DNA from 4 places in the Spongiibacter sp. IMCC21906 genome. Region 4 is predicted to be linked to each of the others. Evidence: predicted binding sites of a transcription regulator. Region 4 holds the regulator's gene; each other region holds the start of a gene.

Region 1 (7,531 bases), 440 kb from region 4:
TTGGTGTTTTTCGCCAGTCCACGGTAGCGAACCTTCCCATAACCAAACTGCTGTTTGATCGTCCGGAACGGATGCTCGACTTTCGCACGCACGCTGGCCTTTATTCCCTCCAGCATTTCCTGTAGCTGGTCAGCCAGCTTGCGCCGGGTGCCGGGGCGTAGCGCGATACGCCAATCGACATCCCGATCTTTAAACTCATCTCGCTTATGGATGCCGGTATAACCCGCATCACCCCAGACCCGCTGCTCTTCTCCGTGAAGAAGCTGATCTGCCGCAGTGAGATCATGCACATTCGCGGCTGTGGTCTCGATGCTGTGAATCAAGCCGTCCCGGTCATCCACGCCAATATGCATCTTCATGCCAAAGTGCCATTCATTGCCTTTCTTTGTCTGGTGCATCTCCGGATCCCGCTCCCCGTCCTGATTCTTGGTTGAGCTGGGCGCGGCGATAATCGTGGCATCAACAATGGTGCCTTCACGCATCATCAGACCCTGCTGGCGCAGCTGGGCGCTCACGGTATCGAAGATCACTTTGCCCAATTTGTAGCGTTCTAAAAAATGACGGAAGCGGAGAATGGTGCTTTCATCCGGTAGCCGATCAGACAAACGGAGCCCGGCAAAGCGGCGCATCGACTCGATCTCGTACAGGGCATCCTCCATCGCCGGATCACTGAGGTTGTAGAACAGCTGCAGGCAGTGAACCCGAAGCATTATCGCCAGCGGGTACGGCGGATTCCCGTTCTCACCCTTGGGATAGTGCTTGCGGAGCTTCTTCTCCAGCTTGGCCCAGGGAATCAAGCCATCCATTTTCTCGAGGAACAGCTCCCGCCGCGTCTTGCGCTTCTTGTTTTGGTATTCGGCTTCGGCGAAAGTCAGTTGGCTCATGCTATATTCCGGTTGAAATGGGTCATCACGAAATTATCTCAAATTTTCGAGGTTGTGCAGAGGTTCCATAGTTTTCTGCAGTTTACCTTACGGGTTGATCACGATATTAATGACAGCTTGACCTTTACGTCTATTACGGCGGTTTCAGAGTATGAAGAAGATTACTCGATGGATCGCGATGGCACCACGCTGGAAAATATGGGCATCAATTCTGTCGGCAGCGTAGACAGCTTGACTCAGGAGTTGCGTCTGTCTGGCAACACGGACCGCAGCCAGTGGTTGCTGGGTGTTAATTATGCCACCAATGATGTCGTCAGTGATGAAACCGTTCTCGTCGGGGACTCAACCAATGTGGCGCTGTTGCCCGGCGGTCCTTTTATCGATAATGCGACCACCAGTATCACCCAGGACATAAAGGATATTGGTATTTTCGCCAACCTCGAATACGATCTGAGTGAGCGTTTTACACTGCTAGCCGGTGCTCGCTACACAGAGAGCAGCAATGACTTCTCGGCCTGTAGTCATAGCCAGGATCCGGGTTTGAATGCCACTTTTGCTTTTGTCTCTGATGCCCTGCAGGGCCAAGCTCCGGGCACGACTGTTATCGCTCCAGATGAGTGTGTGACCTTGGATGCGACCACTGTTCAAGTAACTCGAACGCCTTATACCGACTCGCTGGATGAGGATAATGTGTCATGGCGTTTGGGCCTGAATTATCGGGCCAGTGATGACCTGCTGTTATATACCTTGGCATCTAAGGGCTATAAAACAGGCAGCTATCCCATTCTTCCTGCATCGACAAACGCGCAGTTTGAAGCTGTCACGCAGGAATCTGTTCAAGCGCTTGAGGCGGGTTTGAAATGGAGTTTGCTGGATCGTAAAGCCCAATTGAATTCGGCGGTGTTTTATTACGAGTACGATGACAAGCAGGTACGGGGCAGTGTCAAAGACCCAGTTTACAACCAGCTTGACCGTTTGGTGAATATTCCTGAGTCCAGCATCCAAGGGATTGAAATGGATTTCACCTACAGTCCTATCGACGGTTTGTTGCTGCGGGCATCGGGAACTTACGTGGATACCGAAGTGAATGAGTGGTACACCTTTGTTAACCCAACCACGGGTCAGGATGAAGATGGTCTGAATGGCCTGAGAGAGCAGGGGGATTTCAGCGGCTCTGAATTGCCCTTTACCCCAGAATGGCACTTTGTTGCAGATGTGGATTATCGCTGGCCAGTTAGCGACACCCTCGGCGCATTCGTTGGTGCTAATTTGCTCTATAACAGCGAAGCCAATTCCACCTTTGGTGACCCGGAGCAGACACGCATCGACAGTTTCGCAACCCTGGATCTGCGGGCCGGGCTTGAGTCACTGGATGGACGTTGGACTGCCACTGTCTGGGGGCGGAATGTCACTGATGAATACTACTGGAGTAATCAGTTTGTGACCCAGGATGTCGTGGTGCGCTACGCGGCCAAGCCAGTGACCTACGGCATCAGTTTCGCCTACAACTTTATGTAATGATATTGCCGTCATTAGGACAAAAGTTATGACCTGAGCGACGATATATCAGTACCACCATAAAGGCCTGTTCAATGGACAGGCCTTTTGTTTGTTGGCGTCGAAGTAAGAAGATAATCGTTGAGTTATTGTGGTGCATGCGCTCTAAAGTGGTGCTTTCCTGGCTTGGGTTGCTCCTTGATCAGCGGTTCGCCTTGGCGGTAAAACACGCTGATTTAGCGGGTTTTATGCAAAAAAAGAGGCTTGGCACGAAACCTGTATTAGTGATAATGTCCGCACTCTTGGTGAAACAGGACGCAATACAATTTAAAAATGGAAGGCTAGGGTTCCGGTTGTGGTTTGGATTTTTAAACTGCAATGACTGGTCCGAGAGCTTTCGACCTTCGCACACTTCTTTCTGATTTTTTTCAAAAGTAGTGTCAGGCTTCGGCCCTCAGCAAGGTTACACGGCGGGACAAAAGCCCGGGAGACGATCGGCGATTTCGCCAGGAGTGCTCCGTAATCTGTGTAACAAACCGCTGGAGGTTTGCAATGAAGCGACTCGCTGCTTTACTACTCACACTGACGTTCTCGTCATTCTCATCGGCTGCAGATAGCTTTAAAGTCTGTTGGTCTATCTACGTTGGTTGGGTGCCCTGGGGCTACGCCGACGAGCAAAAAATCGTTGATAAATGGGCCAAAAAATACGGCATCGAAATCGACGTGGTACAAATTAACGACTATGTCGAATCCATTAATCAGTATACCGCTGGCGGTTTTGACGCCTGCACCATGACCAATATGGATGCGCTGACGATTCCTGCCGCAGGTGGCGTGGACAGTACTGCGTTGATTGTGGGTGACTTTTCCAACGGCAACGATGGCGTTGTCCTGAAAGGCAGTGACAGCTTGGCGGATATCAAAGGCCAGCGGGTTAATTTGGTTGAGCTAAGCGTATCTCACTATTTATTGGCCCGTGGCCTCGAATCTGTGGGCATGAGCGAGTCAGATGTCACGGTGGTTAACACCTCCGATGCCGATATGGTCGCGGTCTTTCCAACCTCGGGTGTGACCTCGGTAGTAACCTGGAATCCGCTACTCAGCGAAATACTCGAAATGCCCGCCGCCAATAAAGTTTTTGATTCCTCGCACATTCCCGGTGAAATTATCGACCTGTTGGTGATCAATACCGAGACCCTCAAAGCCAACCCCAAATTGGGTAAAGCCTTGACCGGTGCCTGGTATGAAATTATGGCGACTATGAGTGGCGAGAGTGAAACAGCCGTGGCTGCCCGCACGGCAATGGGTACCGCGTCGGGTACCGATTTGGCGGGTTATGACGCCCAGCTTGCCAGCACCGAAATGTTTTTTGAGCCTTCTGCAGCGGTGGAATTTACTAACAGCGCGGCGTTAAAAGAAACCATGAAAAATGTTGCGGAGTTTTCTTTTGCCCACGGCCTTTTGGGCGAGGGCGCGCCAGATGCTGGTTTTATCGGTATTGAAACACCCGCAGGTGTTTATGGTAATCCCGGCAATATTAAATTCCGCTTTGATCCCAGTTATATGCAAATGGCTGCCGACGGCAAACTGTAAGCCCTCCGCTGAGTGGTGGGCATTATTTTTATGGCCACCACACATTGTTAAGCCACGGGCATTACAGCCAATGCCCCTCATTTAGAAGGCAATATGAAACGACTCATCAACCAAAGCCCTAACCGCGTCTGGCGTGTCGGCCTGGCATTGTTGCCCTTTGCCATTTTGTTGCTGCTGTACATCTCGGCATCAGAGGCGCGATTGGCCGAGAATGCCTATGACAAATTGCTGCCCAGTTTTGAGCAAATGGGCGATGCTATTCATCGTTTGGCCTTTGAGCCCAGTAAGCGCAGCGGCGACTATTTGTTTTGGCAGGACACTGGCAGCAGTTTGCGTCGCTTGGGCTTGGGTATGTTGATTGCCGCGTCGTTGGGAATGTTTTTGGGCTTAATGACCGGCGCCATTCCACTGCTAAATGCCTCGTTTGCACCGCTGCTGACGATTGTTTCGCTGGTGCCACCAATGGCGTTGCTACCCATTCTGTTTATTGTGTTTGGCTTGGGGGAGTTGTCTAAGGTGGCATTGATCGCGATTGGGGTGACGCCTTTTGTCGCCAGAGATATTCAAAAGCGGGCATTAGAAATACCTCGGGAGCAATTGGTCAAGGCGCAAACCTTGGGGGCAAACAGTGCTCAGATTATCTTACGGGTATTAATTCCCCAGCTGATGCCTCGGCTGATTGATGCGGTGCGATTATCGCTGGGTAGCGCGTGGTTATTTCTGATCGCCGCCGAGGCGATTGCTTCCACAGATGGCTTGGGTTATCGGGTATTTTTAGTGCGCCGCTATCTGTCGATGGATGTGATTTTGCCCTATGTGGCCTGGATTACCTTCCTCGCTTTTCTGATCGATTATGCCTTGGTCAAAATCAGTCACTTTGCCTTCCCCTGGCATGCGCAGCAGGAGGGTAAGTAATGATTGAGGTAAAAAATATCTGGAAGCGTTACGGCCATAATGTGATTCTGGAAAATATTTCCGCCACCGTTAAAGAAGGGGAGTTTATTACTCTCGTCGGCGCATCTGGCTGTGGTAAATCCACCTTTCTAAAAATGCTGCTGGGGACAGAAACACCCTCACAAGGCAGTATTCTTATTGATGATAAACCCATTCCCGCTGAGCCGGATGCCGAGCGAGGGGTGGTTTTTCAGCAATACTCCGTGTTTCCACATATGACAGTGTTAGAAAACGTCGCAGTTGGTCGCGCGTTTGAAAAAACCAAGCTGGGTTTTCTTTTTGGTGCTCGTAAAAAGGCAGCGCGGGCCGAGGCTGCCGAGCTGTTGGACATAGTGGGCCTGAGTCATATGCAAGACCGCTATCCCGATGAGCTATCCGGCGGTATGCGTCAGCGTTTGGCTATTGCCCAGGCACTGATTTTAAAGCCCCGCATTCTTTTGCTAGACGAACCTTTCGGCGCATTGGATCCCGGTATTCGCGCCGATATGCACGAGCTGGTATTGAATCTGTGGCGCAAACACAAGCTCACTATTTTTATGGTTACCCACGATTTGAAAGAGGGCTTTCATTTGGGCACTCGGCTATGGGTATTCGATAAACTTCGTGTCGACCCTCAAAGCCCTAATGCCTATGGCGCCGGTATTACCTACGATTTACCGGTGGGCGTGTGCGGTGACGAACTGCTGAATGAAATTGATCAAAGCCTGTCCGCCAATGCGGCAGAGGAACTGTAGTGATGGATGTTTATAAAACCCAAATTCCCGCCGGTGGCCACTGGTCGCTGGAAGTGCGCAAGGGCACGCAACTGACCCTCACCGATATTAATGGGAGTGGTAACGCGGGAATGTTGTTCTACAACCCCCGCAATTTACTGGAACGCTATAACGCCCCCGACACCTTAAAGTGCCAGCACACCTTTAAGCTCACGGCGGGCCACTGCCTGTATTCTGATATGGGGCGTATTTTTGCTTCGGTGATTACCGATACGGCCGGCTGGCACGATACCGTTTGTGGCAATGCCAATGCGAACATCGTGGCTGAAAAATGGGGTGCCAGAGATTACCAAAATCATCGTAATCACTGGCATCAAAATGGCTACGATGCCTTTTTAACCGAGCTGACCAAATACGGCTTAGGCGCTGCCGATATGGCCGCCAATATTAACTGGTTCAGCAAAGTTGCCACCGATGCCCAAGGCAATATGCAGTTGGTCAGCGGTCATAGTCAGCCCGGTAGCCGCGTCACTCTGCGTTTTGAAATGGACACACTCGTTGTGCTTCACGCATGTCCTCATCCTTTAAACAGTGCGGCTGAATATCCACGTTACGACATTGGTATTGACATGGCTGTTGCCACGCCGATGACAGAAGATGATCTCTGTTTAAACCACTGCGACGAAAACCGTCGTGGTTTTGCCAATAACGCCCTCTACCATCTTGGCGCTTGATTACCGGGTAAACGGGAGACATATATGATTAAAGAAAGTGCATTACAGCCCGCTAGCGCCATCTTCAATGAAGTGATTGGCGCTGGGGATTACTACTTGGGTAAAGTCAGTGCCGGACAAACGTTTCGGATATTGGATTTAGAAGGCAATCAAGCCGCAGATACCTTGTTTTACAGTGCCGCCAACCCCAGCGAACGCTATAGCGCCACCGACACTATTCGCGAGCAGGGCAATGTTTACCTCACCGCTGGCAGTGTTTTACGCAGTAATGAAAACAAGCCTATGCTAGAAATTGTGGCCGATACCTGCGGTCGTCACGACACCCTCGGCGGCGCCTGCGCCACAGAAAGCAACACCGTGCGCTACGACCTGGAAAAACGTTGCATGCACGCTTGCCGGGATAGCTGGATGCTCGCCATTGCCGAGAAGCCCGAGTACGGTTTATCCAAACGGGATATTACCCACAATATTAATTTTTTTATGAACGTACCCATTACCGAAGACGGTGGTTTGAGTTTTGCCGATGGCATTTCCGGGGCGGGAAAATACGTGGAATTGAAAGCCCTGATGGATGTGCTGGTGTTGATATCCAACTGTCCGCAGTTGAATAATCCTTGTAATGCATACAACCCCACACCGGTGGCGTTTTTGGTTTGGGATCGCCAAACCGGGGCTTAGTAGGTGGGCGCTTTTATTATGCACGTTGTCGAGGAAGATTTTTTGTTGAAAGCTTTTGTTTCGCCCAGTTGGGCGACTCACTTCTTTTTGCGAAAAAAAGAAGTAAGCAAGAAAATTCGCCCCCAATCACTCGGCCTGCGGCTTCCCTGCGCTTCTCGAAATCCAATGGGAAACGCTGCGGAACTCGCTTCGCTCAAACAGTCCTCGCTAAAAGCCATTCCCAATGGATTTCTGTGATGCTCGGCGAGCTCAAAGGGGGATAGAAAACATTCGCGGTCGGCGCCCGCTCCTACGAAGGGCAATACCTTGTAGGAGGCCGCGCCGAGGCCGAAAAGCTGACTCGCGGAAGATGATGAAGCCAGACGTTCAACAAAACGAGACAAAACTGTTATCAAAAGTGAATTACGACAGGGTGCCTAGACCAAGCCCCTGAAGGCCAAAAACATTCGCGGTCGGCGCCCGCTCCTACTAAGGGCAA
Region 2 (7,531 bases), 570 kb from region 4:
CGTTTACCCGCACGTCCAGCGGGGTGCCCGCAGCCCGGTCTAACTCAATAATGGCGCCCTGCTTCATCTCCCGCAGGTCACGAATGCTCATCCGGCTACGCCCCACTTCCACAGAAACGTTAACGTTGACATCCATAATCATGTCCAGGCTCATATCACCCATTTCTACACCTTTTTGCTGTTTACTTTGCTGGTTGGCCGATGCGGCGGCTGGCGCTGGCGACGATTCGCCAAATTCATTTATGTTTGCTTTTTGAGGTGGTTCATTCGAAGGCATAATTGGATCGTTCACCGGGCCTCTCCTATTCTTCTTCTGGGGCACAATGGCCCTCAATACGAACAGCAAAATTGCCCTGCTGGGCACCTAGGCGACCAAACATCAGTCTTTGGCCGTCCAGGCATACGGTGACGGCGTCGGCAGCGGGAATATCAATAATGTCGCCGGGTTTAAAACCCAACACTCGCTTTAGACTGATTTCGGTTTCGGCCAAAATCGCCGTCATTTCAATTGGCGTCAGTTCCAGACGTTTGCTTAAACGCTGCTGCCACTGCACATCGGCATCGCCATGACTGGGCCGAGGTGTATCGTCAAGCCGCTCTCTAAAGTCATCCAATGCCGTCCACGGCAAAGCCAACCACAAGCCAACGTTGTCGCTGCCACCGCCAAAATCCAATACAAAACGACAAGCAACCATCGAGTCCTGGTCGCCAAACGCTTCTATTGTGCGGATATCCGATGTTTGTTGAACAAGGCTGGGCGTCTGGACCAACAGCGTCTTCCACGCCTTGGCGATATCAGCCTTCAGTAGTTCATTGGCTTGTTCACTAAAGCTTTCTTCCGTCACCGAGAACTTTTCCCGAATGGGGACCGCACCGCCAAAGCCGCCGTAATAACGGTCTACCATCTGAAAAATAAGCTCTGACTCCATTGCCATCAGCATGCTCGCGCCATCGGCCAGGCCGTTATACAAAGCAATATTGCAAGGTGCAGGCAAACGGCGACGCAGCTCGTCAAACCGCATTGCACTGGTGTTATCAATCGAGATAGACGTAAGGGTGGGCAGCAGCGTACGCAGTGATTCTTTTCCGCTCTCGGCAAACTGAAGCTGCAATTGGTTTAAGGCAGGCAATAAGCGCTGCAAAGCGTAATCCTGACGCGCAAAGTCGTACTTACCATTGCCGTCACGGGCAGATTCCGCCGAGTCCATAAACGCCTCTAGCTCTTCTGGTTCGAGAACACCGGTCACTATTTATGCCCTCACTGCATCACAAACTTAGAGAAGTACACGGCTTCAACACCGCCGCGACCCGCTTCAGCCTTTAATACCGCATTAACGGTGTTCAACGCCTCTTGCTGAATCTTTATGCGTGCAGCTTCGCCTTCAATCGCCTCCCGATTCAGTTTTGAGAATTGCATAATTAAGTCATTGCGAATTCGGGGCAGGTATTTCTCCAATAACTCAGCCACTTCTTCGTCCCGGGTCATCAGGTCCACTTGAATTTGCACAAAGCGGATAGAACGGCTGTCCATCAGATTCACAACAAAAGAAGGATCGATGCTGTAATAGATTGGCTCTTTCAAGGCCTGCTCAACCGCCGCAGCCTCTTCGCCCTCAACCAGCACCGGATCGGGTTTGGTAAACCACCAAACGCCACCAGCAACCGCTGCCAGAAGAACAATTTGAGCAACAATTAATATAATTTTGAACTTCATTTCTTCACCTAAGCTGGCCTCTTGCCGTGAGAAACAAGAGCTTGAAAACACGCGTCTGCTTAGATTTAGCAATCCCTGTGCCAATGAATTATATTTATATTTATCAAAGGCTTATGGGTTTTTATAGCGGTTTGACAAAACTTTGGCGGCGTTCCAATTTGCAGATAAGCCAAGTCTTTGGCGGTAGGTTTTGACGGCAGTGGAGAATTTTAGTGAGCCTGCGGCTATGTCTAATATTTACAGTTGCAGGCCAATAGATTGGCTAAATTGGGAGTGGGTATCGCTTGGCAGTTTTAAAACATAGTCGCCTATAGGCTTGATTTTGGATCACAGTCGCTTGTTAGGTGGCAGCTGCACGACCTACACCAATGGTTTTTAGGTATGCCGAATACTGTGTTGAGAAGTATTGTGGCGCGCCGTTTTTAGATGTTTGCAGATGACACAAAAGTCCTGCGGAAGTACTTAGATCTAGCTTCCCATACAGGCAGATTGGAATTTCCTTGTTGTCCTTGAAACGACGATCTGGGCCGCCACGCTTATTGGCATATTTCCACGTGGTATCGACTACGTCGGAATCCGGCGGAACCGGCCCGTCTTCGATGAAGCGCTCTGCACTTGTGGAAAAAGAGAGTGATGCGTGTTCGACGCAACCAACCCCAGAGCTATCATAAACGAGTATGCAATCGGGCATAAAATACGCAGTAACGCCCCTTGCCTTCAGCGTAGGAATAGTCACGTTGGTTTCGACCCAAGGCGGTGTTCCGGTGCCCACCGCAGCGGCCTCTCTGTTTACGAGGCTAGAAGCGCCTGCATTGACTTTCGACTCATGAGCAGACGTTAAATCGCGCGAATCAACGTAGGCCCAAAGTCGCTTACATTCAGCGAGGTGGTTTACTGCCTGTACGAGCTTCGAAAACGAGGACGTATCATCTGCCTCGAAGTCGTAGAAAATCTTTACCGTTCGACGACGTGATTCGAATACTGACGCGGCTATACCAAGGACGATACCGACTCCACCAGCGATGGCCATTCCAAGCTGACTTTCGTTAAGCCAAGCGGCTCCGAAGGCTACGACTGCAGCCACGAAAACAAGATAGTCGAGCCTGAAATCCTTGTATGACTTGTTAAGGCGATCAATAAGCTGCTTTCTCTCAGGGCTCGTTAAATCGCGCGTACTTACTGCATCAAACTTTTGGGTCGGAGGCAGTTCTTCAGGTTGAGAATAGACCGGCTGGCTCCCACCACCTCGACGCCCACCAAGCTCCTCACGCATATACAAGCCATGCCGACCTGCATGCACATATGATGATCCATCCGGCCGCATGCCGATGCGAAATCCTGTGATTCCCACCGAGGCACCAACACCACTCTTGGATAGGTTGAACCTGATCGGTCCAACTGAAACCGACTTTCGCAGATACCAAGCCATTCTATTTGTCCCCTCCCTTTATTCTTGGCACTTAACTTACCTCAGCCACCTAACGCCCGCAGCAACCGCGGCTTTGTAGTGTAGCCGCAGGCGGAACGAAAAAGCCGTCGGATTGCCTGCGATTGTTATGCATTATTGGCACCCAAGGTTGGGACTACAGCAATAAGACCCGATGATAACTGCCGAACGCCTGACAAATGGAATACACATTTATTGTCTTTCTCCCACGCGTACCGAGCTTTGATGAAGTAGCCATCACACTCAGCTAGCAAGGGCTGTAGCGAAACACCAACAGTTGAATAAAATTCCGCAGCTAATTGCTGCTGAGTGTCGCTTGCCAAGGTATCGAATAATTTTGAGAGTTTGTGCCCCCAGATCGTCGAATTTATTTCTGCCGTGGGCAACAGCGCACCCTCAGGTACTAGCGCGGACGAAGTAGTGCTTTCACAGGCCTTAAGCGCAAGCTCACATGCAAGAGCGTAGTTCACGATAACTGGGTAGACGTAGCTCCCAACTGCACCGTTCGTTTTCTGCCAGATAAGCTCTGCCGCATCATAGAACTGCTTTGCTGATATAAAGATGTGTCCACTTGGCTCAATCCTTGTCATTACTTCCTCCTTAATGCATAACAGCTAATTCAACATTAAAATGACGTGTTTAAACACGTCAATCTGACATATATCCACGAAAGTTTTTTTAAATTCATTGGCTATCTCTTTGTTTATTCATTGAACTCCTTTCTTGACCTGCACCAGCCACCTGGCCAAAAACGTCAATGTGACACCTATTCCGTGCACAAACCGCAGAATCGGCTAATGCTGCAAAAAGGGGACAGATTTATTTTCATGCGGTCTCAAATCCGAAGTGCATCATGGTTTAAACAAAAATAAATCTGTCCCCTTTTCCTTATACTAGGCTTCATTAGTGGTACTTTCTTCGACCTTAGAATTCCATAACTCCAAGACGGAATCTGCAGTTTCGTAGCATTTCATAGCTGCTTGACCTGTAACTTTCTCTACGAAAGGAACAATAATTCGTTTTGGTTCCTGCATAAAATCTATACAAGTAAACTTTTGATCATCACCGGTTTCCGTGTGCTCCAATGGCGGATAAATATACTTCATTGCTGTATCAGTAAGCTTGTAATGCACTAGATTATTTCTTAGGTCGACTAGATCATCGATAGATTCTGTTAGCTCATTAGCGGGAGATACATTGAACGCAATATCGAAAATCAGTTTAACCTTCTTTGACAAAGATGAACCTTTTCCCCTGCGTTTAAACTCATTCTTCATGAACGAAAAATCATTTAGTTGTTCTTTATTCAACACATTTTCCGCGGATTCGTTAACGAAGGCTTCGATACACATTGCTGAAAATACTATCGCTGATATTGAGTCAGACTGAAGGATGCTGTCATCATGGTTTTCTAAAGCAAGTTTGGCGTGACGCCTCGCATTGCTGAGGTAGAAAACGACTAGTGAAAAGTGTTTGTAACGAACACAATCCTTATCTGAACTAGCTTCATAAACTATGGGCATGAGTAAAGCCTAATGAGGCTGTAGAATTTCTCCAGCCGATCCATTTCTTATAGAATTTCGCGGCACTACGTGAAATTTCCGCAAGTAATCGCAGCTCAATTCTCTCGGATTTCAAAAAATCAGGCTATTTATAGATCAAAAATCAACCAGAGCCGCGCTTTGAAAATCCGCGCTAGTAATTCTACAGCCTCAACGCCCGGCGTTGGGGCAGACAAAATAAGAGCAGCGTTTTTGGCTGTCCCAGCCCCGCAGGGGCAACAACCGCCGCTTGTTAAAGGTTGCCAACTGTAATACCTGCTATCACTAAAATTGCTAAACATAAAATAAACCAGTTTCCAAACTTGCGATTGGCAACTGACTCCTGCTCAGTGATGGACTGCATTGGGAGCAAAGCAAGCTCTCCAAAACGACCTGCAAACCACAATATTGGCGCAAACAGCAATGCATAAATATTGTTACTGACAAAGAAAATATAAATACACAGCGCGATGGCCAGCCACGAAACCAAGAATGGCCACGCTGACTGGCAACCAATACGGTACTTAGAATGAACATAGCTTAGTTCACCACAGTTCCTACATCTGGCGGGCGTATCAGAGCCGCACCAAAACTTGGCCCAGACTCCTATTCCTTTTTCCTTGCAGTGTGGGCACTGAAACATGAAGGACCTTTAACAGCTAATTCAACATCAGATTGCCGTGTTTAAACACGGCAATCTGACATATATCCACGAAAGGTTTTTTAAATTCATTGACTATCCCTTTGTTTATTCATCGAATTCCTTTCTTGACCTGCACCAGCCACCTGGCCAAAAACGTCAATGTGACACCCATTCTTGCACAAACCGCAGAATCGGCTAATGCTGTATAAAACCCCTTTTCCTTGAAAATAAACCTGTCCCCTTTTCCCTGCAGAATTTTTTGAAAAAACGAGGGAATTCAAAGAGCTGCCTGACACGCCATCAGCGCAATACCGGCAAATGAAGACGCATTCCCTGTATCTCTAACAATCATTCCTTTCCCCTGATCATATACTCACTCATATATTAATCAACGGCTTACCATGTGATTTTAAAATTAGTGAGCCATAGGTTACTGAACGCGAAATTCTTTAGCGCCCAGACAAGAGTACAACCCGAATTAATCAGAGTGTTCTGATTGAATGAACCGGTCATGGGATATGCGAATTGCTAATCTGCGGGGTTAACGGCCCAGAGACTACGGAAAACGCTTTAAGTGAAAATATGGGATATTTTCGCAACGCCTGCGACTCTTAAGCGTGAGCAAGGATATGACTTAGGTTTAAAAGGAAGGGCTATAAGCAGAAACAGCAGATAAAAAAATCCGGCCTTTCGGCCGGATCAGATAAGTATTACTTTTTGCCTTTGCCTTCATCGGCATCGACGCTGACTGAGGTGCTACCACCGCCATCGTCATTTTTGTAAGAGAATGAACCGTCACCGGTATCAATACTCAATGCGGTGGAATTCTCGCCACCGCCACCACCACTGGCGGCTTTATCGTCTGAACACGCTACCAGGGCCAGTGAGCTCAGTAACAATGCGGTAAGGAGTGTGTATTTCCCTTTCATGATGTTTCCTCCATAGGGTTTATGTCGCCGTTGATATATAACGGCTTCTATTTGTCTCTCTTATGTGACCGGGAAAACCCATTCACATTCAGTGTAAATACTGCACATTCACCCAACAATGCCTATTCAATCTGCCAATTGCCCCGGTGTCAGCAAGTAGTGCCCCACAAACCACTCTTGGCCACCGTGGTAAGCAAACAGCTCTGAGCAGGCCAGTAAAAAAATACGCCAGCGTTGCAATTGGACTTTGGGGGACGGTGCGTCTTTCAGGATTTTCAGGGCTTGGGTTTTGTTGTCATCCAGCTTATCTAACCAGGCTTCCAGAGTTTTGGAGTAATGCACGCCATTGACCCGCCAGCTGTCGACGATGCGCATGTGCTCAGAGAAGTGCATCAGGGTATCGAAGGCTGGCATCTGGCCGCCGCTGAAGAAGTTGTCAGTCATCCAGCCGCCATCAAAGGGATAATGCAAAAAGGCATGGCAGAAGATATGCACAAACATCAGCCCTTCTGGCTCCAGCCAACGCGAGACATTGGCCAACAGCTCCCGGTAGTTGCGCACATGCTCCATCATTTCGATGGTCACCACCCGGTCAAAACGCTCGTTCAGTTCCAGCTCGGCAATATCACAGGTAATCACCTTGATATTAGTCAACCCCTTGGCTGCCGCCTGGCCTTCAATATATTCGCGCTGACCGTGGGAGTTGGAGATGGCCGTCAGCTGTGAGTTGGGATAATGCTCTGCTGCCCATAAGGTGAAGCTGCCCCAGCCGCAACCCATGTCTAATATGCGCTGACCATCGGCCAACTGAGCCCGCTCGGCATACAGCCTCAGCATGGCTTCTTCCGATTCTTCCAGGTTTTTGCAGTTATCGTCCCACCAGCAGCTGCTGTATTTCAGCCGGGGGCCCAACATGAGTTCAAACAGGGCGGCAGGTACTTCGTAGTGCTGCTCATTGGCGTCGACGGTATTAATGGTAATGGCAGACTCACGCAGCTCTTCTCTAAACTGTCTGCGACGGTTTTCACTGCTCTGCAAATCGCCGTGGTGCTCCTGAGCCAGTCGCTCTGCCAACTGCTTGCGAATACCACGACGTAATAAGGGATCGGGCACCAAGCCACGCTCGGCAAGAATAATGGGGTCCATGTAGCCTTCCTTTCATATATTGTTATCCGACGTTTCTACGCCGACAACGTATATTCGGAGCACTACAGCAAGCACTAAAAAGTAAAAGCAACTTAACGGGGTGTCTTGACC
Region 3 (7,531 bases), 390 kb from region 4:
GACAGGGTCAGAGCATCATCCGTACCAGAAGCACGAACGTTAGTCAGCTGCTTGGCCTTGGTGGGGTTAACCACCAAGTCGTTAGAGCGCGAATGCAAGCCAATAATTTGACCTTCGTAAATTTCTTCAGCATGGCCCAGGAACAAACGACCACGATCCTGAAGATTAAACAGACCATAGGCCAGGGTTTTACCCTTCACCATTGACACCAATACCCCGTTTTGGCGACCGGCCATCTCACCCATCTTCACTTCACCATAGTGATCAAAGACGGTAGTCATAATGCCGCTACCCGACGTGAGCGTGAGGAAATGGCCACGGAAACCAATAAGCCCCCGCGCAGGCGCCATAAACTCCAGTTTAACCCGGCCTTTGCCATCGGGTTCCATATTGGTCAGCTCAGCCTTACGCAGACCAAGCTCTTCCATCACCGAACCCTGATGCTGTTCTTCCACATCGATAACGACTTGCTCGTAAGGCTCCATCATGACGCCGTCGATTTCTTTTTGAACCACTTCCGGCCGGGACACACCTAGCTCAAAGCCTTCACGGCGCATGGTTTCAATCAAAACCGACAGGTGGAGCTCACCACGACCAGACACTTTAAACTTATCAGGGCTATCACCCTGCACAACCCGCAACGCGACATTGTGAATCAACTCTTGATCCAGGCGCTCACGGATATTTCGCGAAGTGACGTACTTACCTTCCAAACCAGCGAAAGGCGAATCGTTAACCTGGAAAGTCATGCTAACAGTGGGCTCGTCCACCGTCAGCGGTGGCAATGCCTCGGGGGTAGTCTGGGCACAGACGGTGTCGGAAATATTCAGACCTTCGATACCGGTGATACAAACAATATCACCCGCTTCGGCTTTCTCGACCTCAACCCGCTCCAGGCCGTGATAGCCCATCACCGTCAATACCCGGCCCTTACGCTGTTTGCCATCGGCACCGACGATAACAACCTGCTCGTTGGGCTTCATCGAACCACGGGTAATACGGCCGAGACCAATAACACCAACATAGCTATTGTAGTCCAATGCCGAAATCTGCATTTGCAGAGGACCGTCTCCGTCCACCTGTGGCGAGGGGACTTTGTCTATGATCATTTCAAGCAGCGGCGTCATATCCTCTGCCAGCTGGTCCGCTTCCGGCCCGGCTACGCCGTTCAGTGCCGAGGCGTAAATAATCGGAAAATCTAACTGCTCGTCGGTGGCACCAAGACGATCAAACAGATCAAACACCTGATCGATAACCCAGTCTGGACGGGCACCGGGGCGATCAACTTTGTTAACGACCAAAATAGGTTTAAGGCCACTCTCAAAAGCTTTTTGAGTTACAAAGCGCGTTTGGGGCATGGGGCCGTCAACGGCATCGACCAGCAGTAGCACGCTGTCTACCATAGACATAACCCGCTCGACCTCGCCACCAAAGTCGGCGTGTCCTGGGGTATCTACGATATTAATACGGTAGCCATTCCAACGAATGGCGGTGTTTTTCGCCAGAATGGTTATTCCCCGCTCTTTCTCCTGATCGTTGGAGTCCATGATGCGCTCGGCATCCTGGTTGCGGCGGTCTAGGGTGCCCGACTGGCTAAGCAGTTTATCGACCAGAGTAGTTTTACCGTGGTCAACGTGGGCAATAATAGCGATATTGCGCAGGTCATCAATCATGGGGAAGAACATCGTTGGAGAAATTGGGCGCGCAGTATACACCAGCCACTAAGTAAGGTCTCGTTTTAAACGCCCGAAATACCCGCTCACTATGGCGCAATCAAGAATTAACCACCGCACGGGACAGCCGACATTTGGGCATCAATGGGAATATCGCTACAATCGCAACAGACAGGGGCCTACCCCACACCAACAAAAGGGACCGCTTACCCACCATGAATCAGCCCGCGCCTGTTACCTGGAAATCTCGTTGGACCTTTATTCTCGCCGCTACCGGCTCTGCCGTAGGCTTAGGCAACATCTGGAAGTTTCCCTATATTACCGGCGAAAACGGCGGCGGCGCCTTTGTACTGGTTTACCTTGCCTGCATTTTGCTCATCGGCATACCGGTCATGATTGCCGAAATTATGGTGGGCAGAACAGGCCGTAGCGACCCGATTCACAGCATGCTTGCATTGAGCCGCGAATCAGGCGGCACGAAAGTGTGGGGACTTGTCGGCGGCATCGGCATGATTGCCGGCTTGATGATTATGATGTTTTACAGTGTCGTGGCGGGCTGGGCACTGGAATATGTATTCCAAAGCGTCTCTGGCAACTATCACGGTGCCGACCCCGCGCAAATAGAGGCCCATTTCAACGAGTTGCTTACCAGCGACTCCCAACAACTTATCTGGCACAGCCTGTTCAGCTTTATCACCGCCACCGTTGTCGCCGCTGGCGTGGCCAAAGGCATTGGCAAGGCGGTAGAAATTCTTATGCCGCTGTTATTTCTGTTTCTGATTATTTTAGTGGGCTACAGCGCCATTAACGGTGATTTCAGCGCTGGCCTGCACTTTATGTTCGACACTGACTTCAGCCGCTTAAGCGGAGACGCCATTCTGATCGCCATGGGCCACGCTTTTTTCACCCTGAGTTTAGGCATGGGTGCCATCATGGCATACGGCGCTTACTTTCCCGGCCACGCCTCAATCGGCAAAACCGTCATGACCATTGCCGTGCTGGATACTGTCATTGCCTTGCTGGCCGGCATGGCCATGTTTCCGCTGGTTTTTGCCAACGGACTGACACCGGGGCAAGGGCCAGGATTGATGTTTGTGACACTGCCAGTAGCCTTTTCCAATATGACCGGCGGCGTGTTTTTTGGCAGTTTGTTTTTTGCCCTGGTCAGCATTGCCGCACTAAGTTCGTCCATTTCATTGATCGAGCCCGGCGTCGCCTGGCTGGAAAAACAAAACATCAATCGGCGCCTATCCACCTACGGGCTGGGACTGATTGCCTGGGTAGGCGGGGTTGCTTCGATTCATTACAGCGCAGTATTTGATGCACTGGATTACATAACAGCCAACATTATGCTGCCACTGGGCGGCTTGCTTATTGCCTTATTTGTCGGTTGGCGACTGGACCCAAAACGCGTTTTGGATGAAACCGGCATGGCCAACGGGCCCCTCTTTTCAGCGTGGCGTTTTGTGCTGCGGTTTATTGCCCCATTTGGCATTCTGGTGGTTTTCCTGCATAGTCTCGGCCTTTTTAGCGCTCTGCAAGCGCTCTTTGATTAGGGCCGATTCATCTAAAGCAACAACACTTTCATCGACCAAAAACAACGAGATCAACGTGAAAAATATTAGCCTGCGGATTTTTGTGATTGCCAGCTTAGTGTTGTTTGGCAGCCTGTATTACTACAGCGGAGAAGTACAAGATCACTACCAAGACAACGCCAGCCAATACTTGGATTTAGCGTTAACCGAGATTTCGCGCTGGGATGCAGAAGTGCTTAAAGACCAGTTAGCCCGCGAGGCCAAGGCCCAAGTCAGCGATGAGCAATTGCAAACCCTCATGGATCACTACCGTCATTTAGGTCGCTATCAAAGTATGGACTCGCCGCAGCTATCACGACTCAGCGCCGCACTATCGATATTTAGCGACCAAGCCAAACTGAGCTATAGCAGCCGGGTAAGCTTTAGCGAGGGCAGCGCCATCATGACCGCTACCCTGACAGTAGAAAACCAGCGCTTTAAGCTCTACAACTTTAGCCTTGGGCAGAGTGAAGCGAGCAAAAACAAGACCGAAAGTTAAGACGAATGGATTATTCTGGCCGCAAATGTCGGCCTAACAATTCTCGCATAGCATCGCTTATACGCTCAGGTTTATGATCTTCCAGTCTGACCCACACCAAACTTGCAGGCCCCTCGGCGACTAATTCTCCGCTATCTTTTGCAAACAGCTGCTGATGCAGACGAAAACTGCTATTACCGACATGACTGACATAGGCCAGCGCACTCAATGCTTCTGGGTGATGATGCTCGCGGCGAAAATCCAAACCCACGTTCACCATCAACATGACGTAGGCGACATCGTTGCTTAAAGCGCGTAGATAGTCAGCACTGCTCATCCATTTAACCCGGGCTTCTTCCAGGTAGCGAAAATACTGAACGTGATTGATATGCCCCAAGGGGTCGGCATCAAACCAGCGCGGCTCGATAGTAAATTCAAATAAGGGGGTAATATTCTGATCAGTCATGATGGACGGTACACCTTAATATTTTCAAATCCCTGCTCCATTAAATGGGCGGCGTGAAGACGACTCATCACCCCCTTGTCGCAGTAAAGCTGATAGATTTTTGTGCGATCCAGGGAGGCCGCCCGCCGGTGCAGCTCGTAAAAGGGAATCTCCGCCACATCAGCCTGAGCCACCGCTAAGGGTTGCCGCTCAATCTCATCGGGATGACGCACATCGATAATCACTGCACCAGGTAAGGGGATCGGCAACACTTCAACCTCTGTGCGAGCAAATTCTTCATCGACAAGGGCATCAATATTAATCAAGCGCGCAGAAGAGACTGCTTTTTCTAACACAGTAAAATCAAACAACGCCTCCTGTGCCGCAATCTTCTCGGGCTTGGCCTTGGTCGTTGGCTTAACCGATATCACCCCGCAGTATTCGGGCATATTAGCCGCAAATTCCTCGGTACCAATCTGCGCCGCTATTTTGATGATATCCAGTTTATCCATGGTAATTAATGGCCGCAGCACCAAGGTGTCGGTAACGCTGTCGATCACGCTCAAATTGGTCAGCGTCTGACTCGACACCTGCGCCACGCTCTCCCCGGTCACCAATGCCGGCACTTCCAACTGCGCGGCGAGCTCGGAGGCCGCCCGCAACATCATGCGCTTCAGTATCACCCCCATTTGCGAGTTCTCGACGTTCTTTAAAATTTCCGCCACCACATCTTCAAAGGGCACAGAGATGAATTTGACGCGATGAGATGCCCCAAATTTTTGCCAAAGATACAATGCCACCTCTTGCACGCCCATCTCGTGTTCACGACCGCCCAGATTAAAAAAGCAATAATGGGTTCGCAAACCCCGCTTCATGGTCATGTAACTCGACACGGTGGAATCAAAGCCCCCGGAGAGCAGCGACATAACCGAATCGACACTGCCCATGGGAAAGCCGCCCAGCCCTTCATGACGACGGCGAATAACATAGAGCTGGTCCTTACGTATCTCCAGTCGTACCGTGATATCAGGCTTGCTGAGGCTTACCCCCCCGGTCTCACAAAACTGAAATAAACCGCCGCCAACATAGCGCTCAACATCCCCAGAGCCAAAGTCGTGCTGACCGCTGCGCTTGCAGCGCACCACAAAGGTTTTCCCTTTTAAACTCTCACCTACTGCCGCCTTGGTATGCTGATAAATCTCGTCCAAATCTCCCAGCGGATGCTCAACCACTTCTAAAAAATGGGCGATGCCGGAGGTATTCCTTAATACTTCAACCATCGATTGAACAATTCCGACCTCCTCCACCCGGGTTTCAACAATGATGCGATCCCACTCCCGAATAACCTGCACCTGGGGATCCAGCGGCTTCAGCAATTTACGCAGATTATCTTTAAGCTGCTGAGTGAAGCGTTTTCGCACAGGCTTACTTTTAATAATAATTTCAGGAAACAGCTTTACGATGAACTTCATTAACGCACCGGAGGGAATGATAAAAACAGCGCCGCATTATACCGACTTTGAATGCCCCAGTCAGAAACAAACATACCGCACCAAAACTGAACACAAAAACCCAGAATCGCACCAAAAAGGGTCTCAAGCTAATATTTATTGCGCGCTTTTTACGCATAACTAGCAAAACCCCCTAAAAACAACGCATAATAACGCTCAGTTTAATGGCACGCATTTTGCTGTAATGCAGGTCACACAAAAGGCCGCTATGCTGGCCCCGTGCAATGAGAATATAATCGCAAAATTCGGGCCTACCGATTCTAAAAATACTCTCTTTTGGAGGACATAACGAATGTCAGAGAAAACTCTGAAGCTAATCGCCGATAATGATGTTAAATGGGCTGACCTGCGCTTCACCGACACCAAGGGTAAAGAACAGCACGTCACCATGCCTGTTGGCGAAATTGACGAAGGCTTCTTTGAAGATGGCAAAATGTTTGACGGCTCGTCTATCGCTGGCTGGAAAGGCATTAACGAATCAGACATGATTTTGATGCCAGACGACGAAGCCTCGGTACTCGACCCCTTCACCGAAGAAGTCACCATTATTATCCGTTGCGGTATCGTTGAGCCCACCACCATGCAGGGCTACAACCGCGACCCTCGCTCCATTGCTCAGCGCGCTGAAGATTACATGCGCTCTACCGGCATTGCCGACAACGTATTGTTTGGACCCGAGCCCGAATTCTTCGTATTTGACGATGTAAAATGGAAAATCGGCATGGAAGGCGCCAGCTACGCTATTGCTTCTGACGAAGCTGCGTGGAAATCAGGCGACAACTTTGAAGAAGGCAACATCGGTCACCGCCCCGGCGTTAAAGGCGGTTACTTCCCCGTTCCGCCAGTAGACAGCCTGCACGATCTGCGTGCCGCCATGTGTAACGCCATGACCGACATGGGACTGGACATTGAAGTACATCACCACGAAGTGGGTACTGCGGGCCAGTGTGAAATCGGTGTTGGCCCCAACACGGGCGTGAAAAAAGCGGACGAAGTACAGATTCTTAAGTACTGCGTACACAACGTTGCACACGCTTACGGCAAAACAGCGACCTTCATGCCCAAGCCTGTCGTTGGCGACAACGGTAGCGGCATGCACGTTCACCAGTCTTTGAGCAAGGACGGTCAGAACCTGTTTACCGGTGACGTTTACGGCGGCCTGTCTGAAACAGCCTTGTTCTACATTGGCGGTATCATCAAGCACGCTCGCGCAATCAACGCATTTACCAACGCGTCTACCAACTCGTACAAACGCCTGGTTCCCGGCTTTGAAGCACCCGTTATGCTGGCCTACTCGGCTCGCAACCGCTCCGCTTCTATTCGGATTCCTTTCATCAGCAACCCTAAAGCTCGCCGCGTAGAAGTTCGCTTCCCAGATGCGTCAGCTAACCCATACCTGGCCTTCGCCTGTATGCTGATGGCCGGCCTGGACGGCATCCAGAACAAGATCCACCCCGGCGATGCTGCCGACAAAGATCTTTACGACCTGCCTGCAGAAGAAGCAGCTAACATTCCAACCGTTGCCTCTAGCCTGGACATGGCTCTGCAAGCACTGGATGCTGACCGCGCCTTCTTGACAGCTGGCGGCGTATTTGACGACGACATGATCGATGCTTACATCGACCTGAAATCTCAAGAAATCGAGCGCCTGAACATGACAACTCACCCGGTTGAGTTTGATATGTACTACAGCGTGTAACTCTCCCACAAGGGTCTTTTAAGCCCGCTCTATGGCGGGCTTTTTTGTGCCTGAAATTTGCCTTGCAAGATCACCATCAGGCAAGAAATACTAGTAACATCTCAACCACAGCCAACACGGCCCTGCCCGGACAAACGCATGCACTTAGTCA
Region 4 (7,531 bases):
GAGGTTACCCGGTAGCGATGTTGACTCTCCGTAAGCGTCGGTACCGGTGCAGTGCTCTCTTAGGTGTTTGGGCTAGTGTTGAGATTGCTCTTCTTGCAGGCTACGAAGATATTTAAAGAGTTTGCGTTTGGCTGCCGGGGGCTTATTGAGGCTGCTTTCTTTGTTGGCTCTAAGAATTAGTTGACGAAGATGTTGGCGGTCAGCTTGGGGATGACGCTCCATGACTTCTTCAACGGCCTGTACGCCCTTATCTACCAAGCGATCCCGCAGCTCTTCTAGTAAGTGAAATTGCCGCGCCAGTTCCTGGTGGCCTCTTTCTCGCTGGGCCAGTGCCTCGCGAATTGGGCTGGCATCAATCAATCGCATTAATTTACCGATGTATTGCATTTGTCGGCGCAGGCCTTCGCGGCTTTTGATGCGTTTAGCGGTGGCAAGGGCTTCTAGCAGGGCTTCATCTTGTATAGGAATTTTTACAAACTCAGCGTCACTCAGATCAATCAGCTCTTTGCCTAATTCTTGCAGCTCAAGCATTTCTTTTTTGATGACGGTTTTACTGGGCTTTTCGGGGGCGAATTCGTCGGTCACGGTCAATCCAAATTAGGCGTAAAAATAGCTGGCTAGGCCGAGAAAAGACAAAAAACCCACTACGTCGGTGACAGTTGTCAGCACCACGCCGCCAGCCAAGGCGGGGTCAATTTTGAGAGACTTCATTGCCAGAGGCAAGAGCGCACCGGCCAATGCCGCCGTAATTAAGTTGATGACAATGGCGGCGGCGATGATGACGCCGATTAAAGGGTCTTTAAACCATAGGGTGGCCGCAATAGCGATGACCACGGCCCATATCAGGCCGTTGATAGCGCCGACCACCAATTCTCGATTAATGAGCCAGCGGCTGTTGTTACGACTGATGTGCCCCAATGCCATACCGCGAATTACGACGGTGAGTGTTTGGGTGCCGGCGACGCCCCCCATGCTGGCAACAATGGGCATGAGTACAGCCAGGGCAACCACTTTTTCAATGGTGCCTTCAAACATATTGATGACGCCTGAGGCGATAAAGGCGGTGATCAGGTTGATGCCCAGCCATACGGCCCGTCGGGGTGCAGTGGTGAGAACGGCGGCAAAGGTGTCTTCGTCTTCGTCCAGACCGGCCATGCTCATCAGTGAGTGGTCGGACTCTTCACGGATAACATCCACCACGTCATCGATGGTAATTCGGCCCAGTAGATAGTGATTGTCATCGACCACTGGTGCCGATACCCAGTCGTGACGTTGGAAAAGGGTGGCGACTTGGGGTGAAGGTAGGGTGGCGTTAATGGGCTCTACCTCGGTGTCCATAATCTCTCGAACGGTGACATTGAGGTCTGAGACGAGTAGTTTGCGCAGCGACAGCACACCAATGTATTGGTCGTTGCGGTTTACGACAATTAAGCTGTCCGTCATTTCGGGCAGCTGTTCGTGGCGACGTAAATAGCGCAGTGCCACATCCAGCGTAATATTGGGCCGCACGGTGATGGTGTCGGTGTTCATTAGACCACCGGCACTGTCCTCGTCGTAGGACAGGACTTGCTCTACCCGGAGCCGGTCTTGGTGGTCCATCGACTCCAGTACTTCCCGGATAATACGATCGGGGAGCTGCTGGAGAATGTCGGCAATGTCATCGGCTTCCAGGCCTTCGGTAATAGCCGCGACTTCTTCGGCATCCATCTGCCGCAAAAATTGACTCTGCACCTCGTCGTTGAGGTACTGGAGAATATCCCCTTCGTTTTCGGCATCCACCAGCTGCCACAGCAGTGCGCGGACGGTCTGCGGGGTAGATTCGATAAGGTGGGCGGCGTCGGCGGGGGGCAGGCCATTGATCATGCGCCGAATTTGCAAAAAGCCGCCGGTTCCAATTGCGTCATTTAGCGCTTGGAGTTGCTCTTCTGAGTGGTGTTTTTCAGCACTGGCAGCCATGAATCTCTCTGTGCAGACGAGGGGCGAGAGGGCCTCGCCAATACAGCGAGGGTCGCAGTTGGCAATTATCCTTTAAAGCGCCTTGGACAACAATCAATGCTGAGTGCGAAAGGAGAGATTTAGGGCGTCGCTAGCTAATTACAAGGAATCTCGGGTGTACGCGGACAAGTTGTTGTGCGAACAACTGTATGCATGCTGCAAGAAGGATGGAATACGGGAGCCGCTAGCCGGGCTTAAGGCTGGCTAAATCTGAGCTGTCAGCGAATTCATTGGCGGTGTCTGAGATTTTATTCGCCTTCATCAAAGCGGTTATTAATGATGTCGGTGATGGCATTGAGGGCTTTTTGCTCATCGGCACCATCACAGCGAATCGTAATGTCACTGCCTTTGGTGGCTGCTAGCATCATTACCGCCATAATACTTTTGCCGTCAACACTGCGGCCGTCTACTTCGGCTTCTACCTTGGCGCTAAACGCGGAAGCCGTGCTGACGAATTTTGCGGCTGCCCGGGCGTGCAGACCAAGTTTGTTAATTATTGTGAGCTTGGTTTCAACCATCGGGTGTCGTCTATAGTTGCAGTTCGCGATGGCGAACTTGAAGGCCGGGGTACTGGCTTTGGAGGGACGAAGCCAGCGTTTCCGCCATGTATACTGAGCGATGTTGGCCGCCTGTGCAACCAATCGCTACGGTGAAGTAGCTGCGATTACTGGCTTCAATTTTAGGAAGCCAGTGTTGCAGATAGCTTAAAATATCGTCATGCATTTTTTGTACGTCTACTTCGTCTTGAAGAAATGCCACGACTTCTGGGTCACGACCCGTTAGCTTGCGCAGGCTCTCGTTCCAGTGGGGGTTGGGGAGCATGCGTAAATCAAATACCAAGTCGGCATCAATGGGCAAGCCGCGCTTAAAACCAAAGGACTTAAGCTGTATGGCGAGTTGCGCGGCATCGGCGCCAAGAATGCGGTCTCGAATGGCGGCTCTGAGGTCGTGAACGGTCATGTCGCTGCTGTCGATGGTCAGCGATGCCTCAACCACAATCGGCTCTAGCAAGATGGCTTCTAATTTTATGGCTTCTGCCAGGGGCAAGGCCTTGCTGGTCAAAGGGTGTCTGCGACGGGTTTCACTAAACCGTTTTATGAGTTTATCTTCAGCGGCATCGAGAAAAACAATGCTGAGTTTGGCGTATTGCCTGACCTGCTCACAAAGGCTTTTAAAACGTTGGAGTTCGGCCTGTGAGTTGCGGGCATCTATACACACGGCCACCTGTTTGTGAGCTTTAAGTGGATTTTGCGACAGCTCTTGCACCAGTGCTGGCAACAGTGACACCGGGAGGTTGTCGATGGCGTAAAAGCCTTCGTCTTCCAGCTGGTGTAGGGCGGTACTTTTGCCCGAACCTGAGCGCCCACTGATGATGATCAGCTGCATATTAGCCCCGGATGGCCTGTTCAAACAGGGTTTGGTCGCTGTCGGCTTGGCGAAGTCGGCTTCTGAAGCTTTCTTCGTTAAAGGCGGCTGCGAGAGACCCCAGCACTTTCACGTGCTCGTCGTGGGCCTCGGCGGGGACGATCAGGGCAAACACTAAATCTACCGGCTGGTCGTCAATAGATTCAAACTCAATAGCTTTGTCGAGTTTTAACAGTATGCCGGTAATGCGTTGGCAGCGGCTGCTGCGGCAGTGGGGGATGGCAACGCCATGACCTATGCCGGTGCTGCCCAAGCGCTCACGGGCGAGCAAGTCATTAAATAACTCACCTTGATCATAATTCGAGTCGTCTTCGCTAATAAATTGAGCCACTTGCTCAAGAAGGCGTTTTTTGCTGTTAACGGACGTACCACAATGGGTACGTCCTTGGCTGAGTATAGAATCGAAGTTCATGATATTCGCTAAATAAGAGGAGGGTTGCCAGTCCTAACGGACCAGGTTCTTTTCCTTGTGTTTTATGAGTTGCCGGTCCAGTTTGTCGGTGAGGCTATCGATCGCGGCATACATGTCTTGTGATTCACTGGTGGCAAAAAGATCCGCGCCGGCAACGTGTACCGTGGCTTCGGCTTTTTGAATCAGTTTTTCTACAGAGAGTGTGACGTCGCTATTGGTTATGTTGTCAAAATGCCTCTGAAGTTTTGAGAGCTTGTTATTGACATAGTCGCGGAGAGCTGGAGTGACGTCTACGTGATGACCACTAACAGTTATTTGCATATTGTTGCTCCTTCATCGCTGTAAGTAACCAGCGCCTCCCGGCGCGTAAGTGACGGTCGTGATGTAAGATCACGGCCACTAAACTAGTCGTTTCCGCTCGTTGGAGGGGGGGATGACTAGCGATTCTCGGTATTTTGCAATGGTTCGGCGTGCCACCTGTATGCCTTGTTCTCCTAACAGCTCGGTGATTTTGCTATCGCTGAGTGGTTTGCGGGGGTTTTCCGCGGCGATTAGCTTTTTAATCAATGCTCGGATCGCTGTCGAGGAGCATTCTCCGCCGGTATCAGTGGAGACATGGCTGGAGAAGAAAAATTTCAGTTCGTAAATGCCTCTAGGCGTATGCATGTATTTTTGGGTAGTGACGCGAGAGATCGTTGACTCATGCATACCCACTGCCTCGGCAATATCATGAAGTACCAATGGCTTCATGGCCTCTTCACCATACTCTAGAAAGCCACGCTGATATTCAACAATCTTGCTGGCCACTTTCATCAATGTTTCATTGCGACTCTGCAGGCTTTTGATAAACCAGCGTGCTTCCTGCAAATTATCACGAATATAGTTGTTATCGCTGCTGTTACTGCTCTGCCGGGCCATAGAGGCGTACTGGGCGTTGATTTGAATCTTGGGGGCAATATCAGGGTTGAGCTCAACTAGCCAGCGGCCTTCTTTTTTACTGACAAAAACGTCAGGCACGACGTATTCGGTTTCGCTGGCACCCACGGCGTCGCCGGGGGTGGGGTTGAGGCTTTGGATAAGCTTGAGAATGTCTTTTAGCTGCTCTTCTTTAATGCGGCAGCGGCGCATGATTTGATTGTAGTCTCGATTGCCAAGTTGGGCCATGTATTGGCCGACTATCAGCATGGCTTCTTCGCGCCACGGGGTGTCGTGGTGGAGCTGCCTTAACTGAATGAGCAGGCATTCTTGTAGGTCTTGGCCGCCAACGCCAGGTGGATCAAAATTTTGAATGAGATGAAGCACGGCTCGTACTTCTTCAATTTCGGCTTCTTCGTTGTTAAAGCTTTCAACTAAGTCTTCTATAGATAGGGTCAAGCGACCCTTTTCATCAATGGCATCAATCAGGGCGTCGGCAATAAGGCGGTCGACTTCGGACAAGCGACTGACATTGAGCTGCCACCGCAGGTGGTCTTGCAGAGAGTCTGAGCTGCCGTGGCGGTAGTCGTTGTTGTAATCGCTGTCGTCTATGGCGCTGGGAGTACTGCTACCACTGCCGCTGCTTTGATAAACGTCATCCCACTGGCTGTCGACTGGGAGGTCTTCGGGAATGTCACTGCGCTCGGCCCAGCTGTCGTCGGCATCGTTATCTGCTGTGGCTGTAGGTTCTTTTGCTTCTGTGTTGGTTTTTTCGGCCGAATCAGTTTCTGGCTTAGAGGGTGTGTTTTGTTGCTGAGATTCGGTGTCTACTCCTTCGTCCTCACTGATTTCCAGTAAGGGGTTCGAGTCCAGTGCAGATTGGATTTCTTGCTGCAAATCGAGGGTAGAAAGCTGAAGTAAACGGATCGCTTGTTGCAGCTGTGGTGTCATGGTCAGCTGCTGGCCAACCTTGAGCTGGAGCGATTGTTTCATAGGCAGTGGCTTCTACAACATGAAAAGGTAACGCGAGTATTTTCTACTCTACCAACGGGTGGTATACCCTCGCAATTCAGGAAATGATTCTGTATTTGCGTACCTTGAGTGTAGTCGCCTCTATTCGAGCCTGCAATACCTGTGCCGAATCAAAATTTTAATGGCGCTTAAAGTGTAAATTTGTCACCTAGGTAAATTTCCCGCACGATCTCGCTGTTTAGCACCGTGTTAGCATCGCCTTCGGCGACGATACGGCCTTCACCAACAATATAGGCTTTTTCACAAATTTGTAGGGTTTCCCGAACATTGTGGTCGGTAATCAATACGCCGATACCTCGTGCCTGCAGATGGCGGATGATTTGTTGAATATCATTCACCGAAATAGGGTCTACCCCGGCAAAGGGCTCATCAAGCAGAATAAAGCTGGGGTCGGTGGCCAGGGCTCTGGCAATTTCCACTCGGCGGCGTTCGCCCCCAGACAGGGTCATCCCTTTTGAGTCGCGGATATGGGTAATGTGAAACTCTTGTAGCAAGGCTTCTAATTTTTCTTTTCGCTGTTTGCGGTTTAGGTCTTTGCGGGTTTCAAGAATGGCCAAAATGTTATCGGCCACGCTAAGCTTGCGAAATATTGAGGCTTCTTGCGGTAGGTAGCCCAGGCCGTGTTTTGCTCGACCATGTACTGACATTGCTGTGAGATTTTTATCATCGAGAGTAATGTGGCCCTGGTCGGCGTTAACGATGCCGACAATCATATAAAAGCAGGTGGTTTTTCCCGCGCCATTGGGGCCTAGCAGCCCAACGATTTCACCGCTGCGAATACTCAATGAGACATCGCGAATAATTTGGCGACCCTTGTAGGCTTTGGCGAGGTTGCTTGCTTTTAATACCGGCATTAGGGGGTCGCTTTGTTACTGTTAGAGGGCGGGGTGCTTGGCTTGTTTGTTTTGGCCGAAGTCTCGTTTTTCTTGGTTGTGCCGGTTTTGCTTGCGGCGTTAGCGTTGTCGTCGGGGTTTTGTGGTTGCAGTGTCATCTTGACCCGGCCATTTTCTGCCGCGCTGCCGCCATCGGCAACGACGGTTTGTTTTTTGCCGCTATAGACGACGCGATCCCCGCTGATTTTTGAGCCTTGATGGGTGATGCTGGCGTTTTTTTGCAACAAAATTTCTTCATCATTAAGCTTGTATTCGACGGTGTTGGCGCTGGCAATGACAACCCCTTCGCCCTCTCGGGGTTGTTGTTCAAATTTAGCGGGGCGGCCGTGGGCGATGACTTTTTCTACTTTGCGATTAGATTCCACTATTACTAGTTTGTCAGCCTCGATTTTGAGTGAGCCCTGAGACATTTTTACGTTGCCGCTGTAAATGCCTTGATTGTTCTCGTAGGTGGCCCGGTCTGAACTGAGGTTAATGGCCTGGTTGCGGTCATCTGGGAGGCAGTAAGCTGTGCCAGCAATACTGAGGAGGATCGCGGTGATGAGCCCTCTTTGAATGTGGCTCAGCATGTCTGTGAATGTTTTGGTTTTAGCGGGGATCATAATGCCCCCGAACGTTGCTCATCAGCTCCACACGTTCTTCTTTAAGGGAGGCATGCATGCCGGTGGCCTTGGTTTCACCGTTGGGTAAAATCAGGGTCAGGGGCTGGTCGGTGCTCACTTCACTGCTTTCCAAATCTATTTTTAGCACGTCAGTTTTAATTTCCGCTTGTCGAATCAACTCTTGGACTAAGACATTTCTGTCCAAGCTCAAAAGCTGACCCGTGCTGCTAAGGTGGCCTTGTTCCGCCGTGGCTGTC

The links. The regulator sigma-54, encoded in region 4, starts transcription at its own class of promoters, with help from an activator protein. The targets are predictions, from matches to a motif close to TGGCACANNNNTTGCNNT.
Region 1: IMCC21906_RS07820 (putative urea ABC transporter substrate-binding protein) is a predicted target of sigma-54. The motif match lies at 2,786-2,803, and genes of this name have one in related genera.
Region 2: fliL (flagellar basal body-associated protein FliL) is a predicted target of sigma-54. The motif match lies at 1,780-1,797, and genes of this name have one in related genera.
Region 3: glnA (glutamate--ammonia ligase) is a predicted target of sigma-54. The motif match lies at 5,847-5,864, and genes of this name have one in related genera.

What each region holds. Positions count from the first base shown of each region.
Region 1 covers NZ_CP011477.1:1,707,375-1,714,905, forward strand. The annotation lists gene IMCC21906_RS07805 (IS5 family transposase) at 1-884, opposite strand, end outside; gene IMCC21906_RS07810 (TonB-dependent receptor) at 939-2,402, shown strand; guanidine-I (ykkC/yxkD leader) riboswitch at 2,712-2,873, shown strand; gene IMCC21906_RS07820 (putative urea ABC transporter substrate-binding protein) at 2,934-3,974, shown strand; gene IMCC21906_RS07825 (ABC transporter permease) at 4,068-4,889, shown strand; gene IMCC21906_RS07830 (ABC transporter ATP-binding protein) at 4,889-5,662, shown strand; gene IMCC21906_RS07835 (urea amidolyase associated protein UAAP1) at 5,665-6,375, shown strand; gene IMCC21906_RS07840 (urea amidolyase associated protein UAAP2) at 6,400-7,053, shown strand; gene IMCC21906_RS07845 (hypothetical protein) at 7,096-7,290, shown strand.
Region 2 covers NZ_CP011477.1:1,839,120-1,846,650, reverse strand. The annotation lists gene fliN (flagellar motor switch protein FliN) at 1-292, opposite strand, end outside; gene IMCC21906_RS08445 (flagellar motor switch protein FliM) at 303-1,247, opposite strand; gene fliL (flagellar basal body-associated protein FliL) at 1,259-1,714, opposite strand; gene IMCC21906_RS08435 (DUF4236 domain-containing protein) at 2,055-3,143, opposite strand; gene IMCC21906_RS16325 (hypothetical protein) at 3,269-3,751, opposite strand; gene IMCC21906_RS08425 (hypothetical protein) at 4,055-4,684, opposite strand; gene IMCC21906_RS16980 (hypothetical protein) at 4,956-5,192, opposite strand; gene IMCC21906_RS08415 (hypothetical protein) at 6,056-6,274, opposite strand; gene IMCC21906_RS08410 (cyclopropane-fatty-acyl-phospholipid synthase family protein) at 6,401-7,420, opposite strand; gene IMCC21906_RS08405 (TetR/AcrR family transcriptional regulator) at 7,513-7,531, opposite strand, start outside.
Region 3 covers NZ_CP011477.1:878,923-886,453, reverse strand. The annotation lists gene typA (translational GTPase TypA) at 1-1,673, opposite strand, end outside; gene IMCC21906_RS04095 (sodium-dependent transporter) at 1,889-3,229, shown strand; gene IMCC21906_RS04090 (hypothetical protein) at 3,285-3,746, shown strand; gene IMCC21906_RS16215 (thioesterase family protein) at 3,757-4,191, opposite strand; gene thiI (tRNA uracil 4-sulfurtransferase ThiI) at 4,188-5,642, opposite strand; gene glnA (glutamate--ammonia ligase) at 5,974-7,380, shown strand; gene IMCC21906_RS04070 (DUF4124 domain-containing protein) at 7,519-7,531, shown strand, end outside.
Region 4 covers NZ_CP011477.1:1,264,147-1,271,677, forward strand. The annotation lists gene IMCC21906_RS05760 (YhdP family protein) at 1-15, shown strand, start outside; gene yjgA (ribosome biogenesis factor YjgA) at 73-585, opposite strand; gene mgtE (magnesium transporter) at 598-1,956, opposite strand; gene IMCC21906_RS05775 (HPr family phosphocarrier protein) at 2,244-2,513, opposite strand; gene rapZ (RNase adapter RapZ) at 2,524-3,381, opposite strand; gene IMCC21906_RS05785 (PTS sugar transporter subunit IIA) at 3,383-3,832, opposite strand; gene hpf (ribosome hibernation-promoting factor, HPF/YfiA family) at 3,866-4,153, opposite strand; gene IMCC21906_RS05795 (RNA polymerase factor sigma-54) at 4,232-5,740, opposite strand; gene lptB (LPS export ABC transporter ATP-binding protein) at 5,908-6,633, opposite strand; gene lptA (lipopolysaccharide transport periplasmic protein LptA) at 6,633-7,274, opposite strand; gene lptC (LPS export ABC transporter periplasmic protein LptC) at 7,261-7,531, opposite strand, start outside.